One region of the Photobacterium sp. TLY01 genome, then DNA from elsewhere that is predicted to be linked to it. Evidence: predicted binding sites of a transcription regulator. Region 1 holds the regulator's gene; each other region holds the start of a gene.
The links. The regulator CRP, encoded in region 1, controls carbon source genes, mostly activating them, when cyclic AMP is high. The targets are predictions, from matches to a motif close to TGTGANNNNNNTCACA.
Positions count from the first base shown of each region.

Region 1 (3,280 bases):
CTGACCGGATTTGAGGTATCCACGGTCGGCACCCGCTGAAAGTTGATATGGGTCCGGGAAAACTGTGGCGTGATGTAATTGAGGTAATCATCCATTGAGCGGACAATCGACTCCATCACCGCCTCACGGGAATGGCCGCGATCCCGGGTATCGCGGACGATTTTCTGGATCCATTCCAGGTTGACAATCGGCACCATGCCAATCAGCAAATCGACATGCTGCGCCACGTTGACATCGCCGTCCACAACACCGCCATGGAGCCCTTCATAAAACAGCAGATCAGTATTTTCCGGCAGATCCTGCCAGGGGGTGAATGTACCCGGCATTTGGTTATAGGGCACCGCCTCGTCAAAGGTGTGCAGGTAACGGCGAAACTTGCCGCTGCCATCTTCGCCATACTGGCGGAAAAAGTTGCCCAACTGAGCAAAATCGTTGGCCTGCGGGCCAAAATAGCTGATATGACGGCCTTGCTCTTTGGCTTTGCGGATCTCCACATCCATTTCAGGTCGGGTGAACCGGTGGAAACTGTCTCCTTCCAGCCAGGCCGCATGAATGTTCAGCATGTTAAACATTTTACGGAAGGCTTCCGAGGTGGTGGACGTCCCTGCTCCGGAGGAACCTGTTACTGCAATGATCGGGTGTTTTGCAGACATGACATACCTTGTCGTTAATCCTAACGGAATCAGTTATTAACAGGGTGAATGCAAGCAGTCAAGCTTGCAGCCCTGCCAGTCAGCGCCAGCTTCCGTTTTCTGCTGCCGCTTTTCATTATGGCAGCTTTATTCTGTGCGAAGTGACCGGCGCAGTTTAATATCAACCGTTTCGTGCAGTTCCGAGAACAGAATCACTGCCTCTCCGTTATCCAGTTGCTGTCTGACTTTGGCCACTTTCTGGGCCAGACTCAGCTCCCGGTCGCCATAATCCGTGCCTTCACGCAGCACAAAATGCTCGATCAGGTTATTGAGTGTCTCGGGGTCTAATTCTTGCCAGGGAACGATCATACTGCTCACCGAAAAATAAGTGGGAAAACCGGTACGGCTTTCCCGAACCACCCTTAAGCGGCGACGATTTCATAAGAATGGGTCAGGGTGACCCCTTTACCCAGCATCAGGCACACAGAGCAGTATTTTTCCAGCGAATCACCAACCGCTTTGGCCACCAGCGCGTCATCCAGATCATGACCGGTCACCACGAAATGCAGATTGGCGGAGGTGAAATAACGCGGTGCCTGCTCGCGGCGCTCTGAGGTGATGTTGGCTTCACAGGCGGTGATGGCCTGACCGGCACTTTTCAGGCCGTCAACCACATCGACAGAGCTGCAACCGCCAGCCGCCATTAGCACCAGTTCCATCGGACTCGGCGCCGTTTTGCCGCCGTTACCGTCCATGACCACACTGTGGCCCGAGTTTGACTGGCCGACAAAAGTCAAACCTTCTACCCATTTAACACGTGATTGCATGCGATGCTCCTTACTCCTCAAACCCGCATTTAAAAACTAAGTCACAACTGTGTGATCATGTGCACAGTAATGCGTCCAAAATGTGCATTTATCGTCACCCAATATCAAGCAATGCGTGCCGAAAAAAGTTAAACTCTTGGACTGAATGTTCACATGCGCTTGCAGCCCAGCCGTTGACTGAATATCCTAGTTGGCAAACAATGATATTGTTATACCCAACACCAATTCAAGGAATGACGTTGTTGGGCAACACACTGCAGAGGAAGTTAGTAATATGGTTCCAGGTAAACCGCAAACAGATCCAACCTTGGAGTGGTTCCTTTCTCATTGCCACATTCATAAGTACCCTTCAAAGAGTACACTGATCCACGCTGGCGAGAAAGCGGAGACCCTCTACTACATTGTTAAAGGCTCCGTTGCCGTTCTTATCAAGGACGAAGAAGGCAAAGAGATGATTCTGTCCTACCTCAACCAGGGCGACTTCATCGGTGAGCTTGGCCTGTTTGAAGAAGGCCAGGAGCGTACTGCCTGGGTTCGTGCAAAAACACCATGTGAAGTGGCTGAGATTTCCTTTAAGAAATTCCGCCAGCTGATTCAGGTCAACCCGGACATTCTGATGCGCCTGTCTGCGCAGATGGCGCGCCGTCTGCAAGTCACCAGCCAGAAAGTTGGCGACCTGGCGTTCCTGGATGTGACCGGTCGTATTGCCCAGACACTGCTGAATCTGGCCAAACAGCCAGATGCGATGACTCACCCGGACGGGATGCAAATCAAAATCACCCGTCAGGAAATCGGTCAGATTGTTGGCTGCTCCCGTGAAACCGTTGGCCGCATCCTGAAGATGCTGGAAGAGCAGAACCTGATTTCTGCCCACGGTAAAACCATCGTGGTTTACGGCACACGCTGATCACCTGCTGTGATGCAGCCATTGTGAGTATCAGAAAAGCCGCCTGTGCGGCTTTTCTTGCATTTGAATCTCCGGACCCGCTTTACATCAGGTTCCTCTAGTGACCTCACAGTTTTTCAGTTGCCTTCCTGCATCCTACTGCTACATTTGGCATATCAGTTTTATGTGGATGTAGTGATATGGATATCGAACGTTTTGCCCCGAATGCGCAGCACAGCCAGGTGCCGCCCCGTCCTGTGGTCACTCTGGGCCGTTTCCTGACAGCATCAGTAGAAATGACAGGGTTTCAGTCGCCGCGCCAGTTACTGGAGCAAGAATCCGGTCTGCACTCGGGCATCTTGAGTCGTGACAACGAGGCCTGGATGCTGCCCTTGGATCAGCAGCACTGACATCAGGCATTTCAGACATAAAAAAACAGCGACCCGAAGGCCGCTGTTTTACGTGCATTTCAGCATGGCTGAATCACATATTGGTACTTTCGAAGATTTTATCGGCTGACGCTTCGACAAAGCCCGGATAAAGCTCCCCGTCTGCCTGCGGATAGCGCTTGGCGAACTCATAGAAACCGCCAGGAATGGTGCGTACGCCATCAGTAAAGGACACATCCACACGATCCGCCATGGTCGAGGATTGCTCCAGCATCACTTCCGGATTGCCCTTCACCTCACCGCCAGATTCATTGATGCTGAACCCGTTGTGCCGCAGCAGGCTGTTCACTGCCGCCACTTCGGTAAACTGCTCCAGCTGATTGACGCTCACGGTAAAGTGATTGGCACCGTAACCGTGGGCGGCAACCCAACCGGCATACTCGCTTTCCGCAGCCAGCATTTCATAGGTTGCAAAGTCCAGCTCCCACAAACGGCCGCCATAGAGGAAGGACGCATCCTTCATTGCACCCTCAGGGATCTGCTTGA
Region 1 covers NZ_CP090364.1:268,566-271,845, reverse strand. The annotation lists gene LN341_RS01280 (phosphoribulokinase) at 1-653, opposite strand, end outside; gene LN341_RS01275 (YheU family protein) at 780-1,001, opposite strand; gene LN341_RS01270 (OsmC family protein) at 1,055-1,459, opposite strand; gene crp (cAMP-activated global transcriptional regulator CRP) at 1,734-2,366, shown strand; gene LN341_RS01260 (hypothetical protein) at 2,546-2,755, shown strand; gene LN341_RS01255 (DUF1338 domain-containing protein) at 2,829-3,280, opposite strand, start outside.

Region 2 (3,280 bases), 1.0 Mb from region 1:
CTGTTGCCAGCCGTTGACTTGATGTCGCCCGGCTCAGGCGTGATACTGTTCTGTATTCAAACTATGCCAGACATAATCATTCCGAACTCACTGCATCCGAAAAGGGGAGTGCGATGTTAACTCTGATCCGCCGTTGGCTGGCCCGCTACGATGCCTGGTGCGAGCGTATGGGTTTTGTACCGGAAAACCGGCGCTGTTGTGCTCCGGTTCGTTATGATGAAGACGATGCCCGCCATCCGGCGCAGCGCGCTGCCAGAAGGAAGGCCTGTGAAACGGCACCAGAGGATGAGCCGCGTGCAGCTGATCGATAGCCACTGCCATTTTGATTTTCCGCCGTTTGCCGCTGATCCCGAGCCCTATCTGGTTAAAGCCGGGCAGGTTGGTGTCAGCCATATCGTGATCCCTTCGGTCGGGGCGCGAAACTGGCAGCTTATCCAGACCCTGTGTGCCCGTCCGGCACCACCTGCACAGCCAGCGCTCTACTATGCGCTGGGCATGCACCCGTATTTTGCCTCCGAGCATGATGCCGACACACTGGCCCAGCTGGAGAAGATGCTGGAAAAAGTTAGTCAGGAGGCGGGCAACCGCTGTGTAGCGGTCGGGGAATGCGGGCTGGATTTTGCGATTGCCGCGGCAGACAGGCAGCAACAGATGGACTGGCTGCTCAGGCAACTGGAATTCGCTAATCATTTTAACCTGCCGGTGATCCTTCATTGCCGCAAAGCCTTTCCTGAACTGATCCGTTGCCTGAAATCCTGCCCGCCAATTCGGGGAGGGGTTTATCACGCATTCAGTGGCAGTTTGCAGCAAGCGTCTCAACTTCTTGATCTAGGTATCAAAATTGGAGTCGGTGGTACGATCACCTATCGCAGAGCGAACAAAACTCGAACTACAATGAGTCAGTTACCTCTTGATGCACTGCTACTGGAAACTGATGCGCCAGATATGCCGTTGGCCGGTTACCAGGGAGAACCAAATCAGCCGGACAGAGTCGCCTTCGTGTTAGCGGCTCTGGCTGACCTGAGATCAGAATCATTGGCGGTACTCGCTGCTGCTACTAGCAAAAATGCAGAAGTTTTGTTTGCACTGCCTTCTCAAATTTGATGATTCTGACATTTCTCTGGCTTTTCTTTATGCATCAGGTCGTGCTTTGGTGTGAGTTTCATCACACTTGATATTCAACTTTCACTCGGTTTCCAATCAAAGTGTGATGTGTGCATTACATGCTGTAAGTTGCCATGCGTATAATGCGCCCGACTCTTGAGAGAGCCGAATTGTCGAGACGCCAAAATTTAACTATAGGGATGCCATAAACTATGAGCGTGTTTATGAGCCTGGTTGGGATGGTTGTGCTGCTGCTTGTGGCTGTGCTGCTGTCTGATAACCGTAAAGCTATTAACTTACGTACTGTGGGTGGCGCGTTTGCCATTCAATTCTTCTTCGGCGCATTCGTACTGTATGTGCCGGTAGGCCGTGATGTGCTGTATGGTGCATCACAATTCGTTGCTAATGTGATCGGTTACGGCGATCAGGGGATTTCTTTCCTGTTCGGCGGTCTGGTCTCAGGCAAGATGTTTGAAGTCTTCGGTGGCGGCGGTTTCGTCTTCGCCCTGAAAGTGCTGCCGGTTATCGTGTTTTTCTCAGCACTGATCAGCGTATTGTACTACTTGGGCATCATGCAGTTTGTGATTAACATTCTGGGTGGCGCACTGCAAAAAGCGCTGGGAACGTCCCGTGCCGAATCCATGTCTGCAACAGCAAACATTTTCGTGGGTCAAACTGAAGCACCACTGGTTGTGCGTCCGTTTGTACCTAAGATGACTCAGTCTGAGCTGTTTGCGGTGATGTGTGGTGGTCTGGCGTCTGTTGCCGGTGGTGTACTGGCCGGTTATGCCTCTATGGGTGTACCGCTGGAATACCTGATTGCAGCCTCTTTCATGGCGGCACCGGGTGGTCTGCTGTTTGCAAAAATCATCAAGCCGGAAACAGAAACGCCTGTGGATCAATTGGGCGTTGATAAAGATGATGAAGGTCACGATGACAAGCCTGCGAACGTCATTGACGCAGCGGCTGCGGGTGCGTCTTCCGGTATGCAACTTGCCCTGAACGTCGGTGCGATGCTGCTGGCCTTCATCGGTCTGATTGCCCTGATCAATGGTATTCTGGGTGGTGTTGGTGGTTGGTTCGGTATGCCTGAACTGACGCTGGAGCTGATCCTGGGTTATGTCTTCCAGCCGCTGGCCTTCCTGATTGGTGTGCCTTGGAATGAAGCACAGATTGCCGGTTCTTTCATCGGTCAGAAGATAGTCGTGAACGAGTTCGTGGCTTACCTGAACTTCACACCATACCTGAAAGATGTGGCTGATGGTGGTCTGCTGGTTGCTGAAACTGGCGCAGCGATGACTGAGAAGACCAAAGCGATCATTTCTTTCGCCCTGTGTGGTTTCGCAAACCTGTCTTCGATTGCGATCCTGCTGGGTGGTCTGGGCGGTCTGGCACCAAGCCGTCGTCACGACATTGCCCGCTTCGGTATGAAAGCCGTTGCCGCAGGTACGCTGTCTAACCTGATGTCTGCAACGATTGCAGGTCTGTTCCTGTCACTGTAATTCAGTCAGAAACAATCAGATTGAAAACGCCACAGCCTCGCTGTGGCGTTTTTTTTGCCTCACATTTTCTTTGCCGCTGACGCTGGCGGTAGTCAACAGAAACAGTAACTATCTGAATCATTTCCGGTAAAAGCCGGCAAAAAGGGACAATTGGCTCTTTCTTCACGCAAGCCTCGCGCGCATGCTTAAGGGGTCAGCAGACACTTCGTTGCCTGCGGTCTACACTCTGTGAGTATTTCCAACGGTGAATGTTTTCAGGCCGGTCCGCTGTGCTCTCCCGGTCTGGCACCCATAACTGGAGTGACCGTATGCATGAAGTGATCGTGGCTTTGCTGGCCGGTGTGATCGTCGGGCTGATGTTTTCCGCACTCAAACTGCCAATCCCGGCGCCCCCGGTATTATCCGGGGTGATGGGCATCGTCGGCGTGTTTATTGGCGGACAGCTTTATCAATGGCTGATCGAACGTTTCTTTTCCTGAGCCCGGCTCTTGAGTGTAATCCTATGGTCGGGCGGTCAGAAGACGATCACCGCTTGCCGAGTCAACACATTATCCACTCAGGGAAACGCCTGTTGTATGGTTTGCCACTAGGCTCCTTGGTAAAATGGCTGCGTAAAATCGCAGATGAGTGATGTCTGTGTGCAACCATCCTGATCATATTGTGAGTCAGGGTGT
Region 2 covers NZ_CP090364.1:2,632,711-2,635,990, reverse strand. The annotation lists gene LN341_RS12315 (hypothetical protein) at 114-311, shown strand; gene LN341_RS12310 (TatD family hydrolase) at 295-1,104, shown strand; gene LN341_RS12305 (NupC/NupG family nucleoside CNT transporter) at 1,317-2,606, shown strand; gene LN341_RS12300 (XapX domain-containing protein) at 2,915-3,085, shown strand.
Region 2: the regulator CRP is predicted to act here: its motif matches at 1,155-1,170, upstream of LN341_RS12305 (NupC/NupG family nucleoside CNT transporter).

Region 3 (3,280 bases), 1.4 Mb from region 1:
AAAGTCGCCCGGGTGGCACCCATCCGAAGACGATAAATCCGGCCAGCACGTTCAAAGGCAGTTTGGCATGGTCGAAAGGCTGTACGAAAGAGGCGTCAGCAATGGCGTAGGCTTTAGCAATGGCCCAGTTCGCCAGTGCGGTAAATAACCCGGCACCGACTAGCAGAACCCAGGTGTGCTGACCCACAGGCAGAGTGAAATCAGGCGCCGCAAGAAAAAGGTTAAAAGGCGTGATCAGCACTAGCAGGTAGACAACCATAGTCGTCGGGGAGTCGTGATATGACATCTTCTTCACCATCAGCGAATAACTCGCCCAGAAGAAAGCGGCGCCAACAGGTAGCAATGAAGCCAGATTGAAATTATCGGCCCACGGCTCCAAAATGATCATCGCACCGGCAAAGCCAGCCAGTGTTGCCATCCAGCGAACAAAGCCAACCTTTTCTTTCAGCAGCAAACCCGAACCAACAGTGGCAAACAGAGGCGATGTCATCAGTAGTGCAATGCCTTGCCAGATTGGAACAGGGTACGCCAGCGCCCATAACCACAATTGAATCCCGATCACAGACAAAAACACGCGGAAACAGTGCATACCAAAATGTTGTGTTTTCAGAGCCTGACGAAGACCGATGCTGTGCAGCCAGGGAAGCATGACAAGAAGAGCGATAAAATATTGAATCAAGCCGACTGTGGTCGATGGTAAATGAAAGGTCACACTCAGGTATTGCGCCATGCTATTCACTACGGCAAACGCCATTCCGGCTGTCAGCATCCAGCAAGCGCCCTGAATCGGGTTGTGTCGATGAGTCATAAGGTGTCATTCAGAAAAAATAATCTGAAATCATACTCTGATGAGTGCATAGAAGAAATTGTTAATTGATAAAAAAGCCGACAAAACAGAGTGCTTTGCCGGCTGCAAGGTATTTTTAGTTTGTCATCAGATGGCGGCGTAAGAGAGCGGCATGTCAGGGTTGAAGGTTTCCAGCGTATTCTGGGTATCAGCCAGCAAGCTGATTGCAGAATCCTTCTGCTCAACCAAAGCAGCTTCAACAATATCTGACAGCGGATAGCCCGTCATATTCATATGAATCAGTGCTACCTGGAGTGGCGGCAGGCTCGGGTTAAACGCGGCATTCTCTGCATACATGCCAGAAAACACGCGACCATCCTTCGCTTTCAGCGCAACTCCCGCATAGTTTTTACTGTAGGGGGCATGTGATTTACGGGCAGCGTTGCAGGCTTCTTGCAGCAGCGCATCATCGGTTTCGAATGTCAGCTCATGTGAGCTGTCTGATAACAAAAAGTCGGTAATCCCCAGATCTGACGGGCCAAAGGATTCCGGAAGATAGTCTTGCAGGGCTTTGGGTGAACGTTCGGGTAATTGCACCATGATTGTTTTCGCTGTCGTCAGTTCATTCATGAACTGGCGGCAATGTCCGCAAGGGGAGTAGTTCACGGTAATGTCGCGAATTCCCGTTTCGCCTTTCAACCAGGCATGGCTGATGGCAGCTTGCTCTGCGTGAACTGTTTGTGACATAGACGTCGCACTGAATTCCATATTGGCACCGAAATACAGGCGGCCTGAGTTTCCGCGGGCAATGGCTCCCACATGGAAGTTTGAGAGCGTGGCAATCGAGTAAGCCGCTGCTACTTTCAGCAACTCAATACGTAGCGCTGCATCTGTCAGCTGGCTTTCTTTCATTAACTGTTCGAATTCTGCTTTGCTCAGTGTGGCATCAAAACCCGGAGTGGTAATGATAGGCTTAAGCGCCTGTGACAAGGTGTGTGGCAGGTGCTCTAAAGCGTCCATTACTTCGGTGCGCATACTGATTCTCCTTAATGCATTCACCTACGCATTGTAGTGCGTCAATGAATATATAGGGTGATCTTTGTCACCATTTCATGTTGGTTATTTCATTAATTTGCAAATTAGTGAGTGGTTTCACATGTTTGATGAGATAAGTGTATGTATTTAAATACTCAATAAAGAAAGTTCGCTGTGCTGGTGCCTCGGTAGGCGTAGCACAGCGAAATCGTTCAGTGAAAGCAGGGAAATGAGGGGAAAGGTTGTCAGTGGAAGATAGACAACAACAAGGGATAGATGATTGGAGCAAGTATGGCTGTGATGACACCACAGAGCACCAGGGCCAGTGAACTGAATGCACCGTCTTTGTAATTTTCCTCTGCTGCTTTAGCTGTTCCTAACGCATGTGCTACGGTCCCCATGCTTAATCCCTTTGCCATCGGATGGGTGATCCTGGCGAGTTTAAACAGCGGATAGCCCAATACGGCTCCGAATACACCGGCGATCAGAACCATGACCGCAGCCAGAGACGGTACGCCACCAATTTGTTCCGCGACCGCCATAGCAATGGGTGTCGTCACGGATTTAGGCAGAATGCTCGCGGTCAGCTGTAAATCTGCGCCAAGAGCAAAAGCAATGGCTGTTCCGGTCATCATTGAAAGTATGCTGCCACACACGCTGGCGGTGACGATGACTTTCCAGCGGCTACGGATTTGTGGCAACTGCTCGTAGAGCGGGAAAGCAAGGGCAACGACCGCCGGCTCCAGCAGATAATGAATCCACTTGTTATCGTCAAAATAGACCTCATAGGGCACATTCAGCATCAACAGCAGAGGAATGATCACCACCAGACAGATCAGTAACGGATTCAGAATGGGGTGCTGGTAGCGCTTGGACAATTGACGGGCAAGAATAAAAACAATCAGCGTAACGACTAACCACATCAGTCAGACTCCTTACGCTGCACAAACCAGCCAACGAATAACAGAACCACTAAACTGCTGCCTATGGTACTGACCAGAACCGGTAAAGCATTGGCCTTGAGCAGATCCAGATAATTGATGAGCCCGACGCCAACCGGAACGAATAAAATAGCCATATGACGAATCATCAGATGGCAACCGGGTTTCGCCCAGTTTGGCGGTAGCAGGCCAGCAGACAAAGCACCGAAGAGGAATAACATGCCGAGAATGCTGCCGGGGATAGGGATCTGGGTCAGTGACTGAAACCCTTTCCCGACCATCAGAAAAATGGCAATGATTGCAAATGAACGCAGATAACTCATACACGTCAGGATGATGATGAATGGTGTTGCAATGATACAAAATTGATGAGATCGACACTACGTTTCTTTGCGGCTGTATTGATTCTGGTCAGCTTGTTCACAGGTTTGAAACGATGACGATTGCAATGCCCGCCGCAGCAAGAAGTAACACAGACAGTTTATGCATCAGGCTGTGTTTCACAATATGCTCTGTT
Region 3 covers NZ_CP090364.1:1,649,288-1,652,567, reverse strand. The annotation lists gene LN341_RS07965 (DMT family transporter) at 1-808, opposite strand, end outside; gene cdd (cytidine deaminase) at 935-1,822, opposite strand; gene LN341_RS07955 (CidB/LrgB family autolysis modulator) at 2,068-2,745, opposite strand; gene LN341_RS07950 (CidA/LrgA family protein) at 2,745-3,086, opposite strand; gene LN341_RS07945 (hypothetical protein) at 3,184-3,280, opposite strand, start outside.
Region 3: the regulator CRP is predicted to act here: its motif matches at 1,929-1,944, upstream of cdd (cytidine deaminase).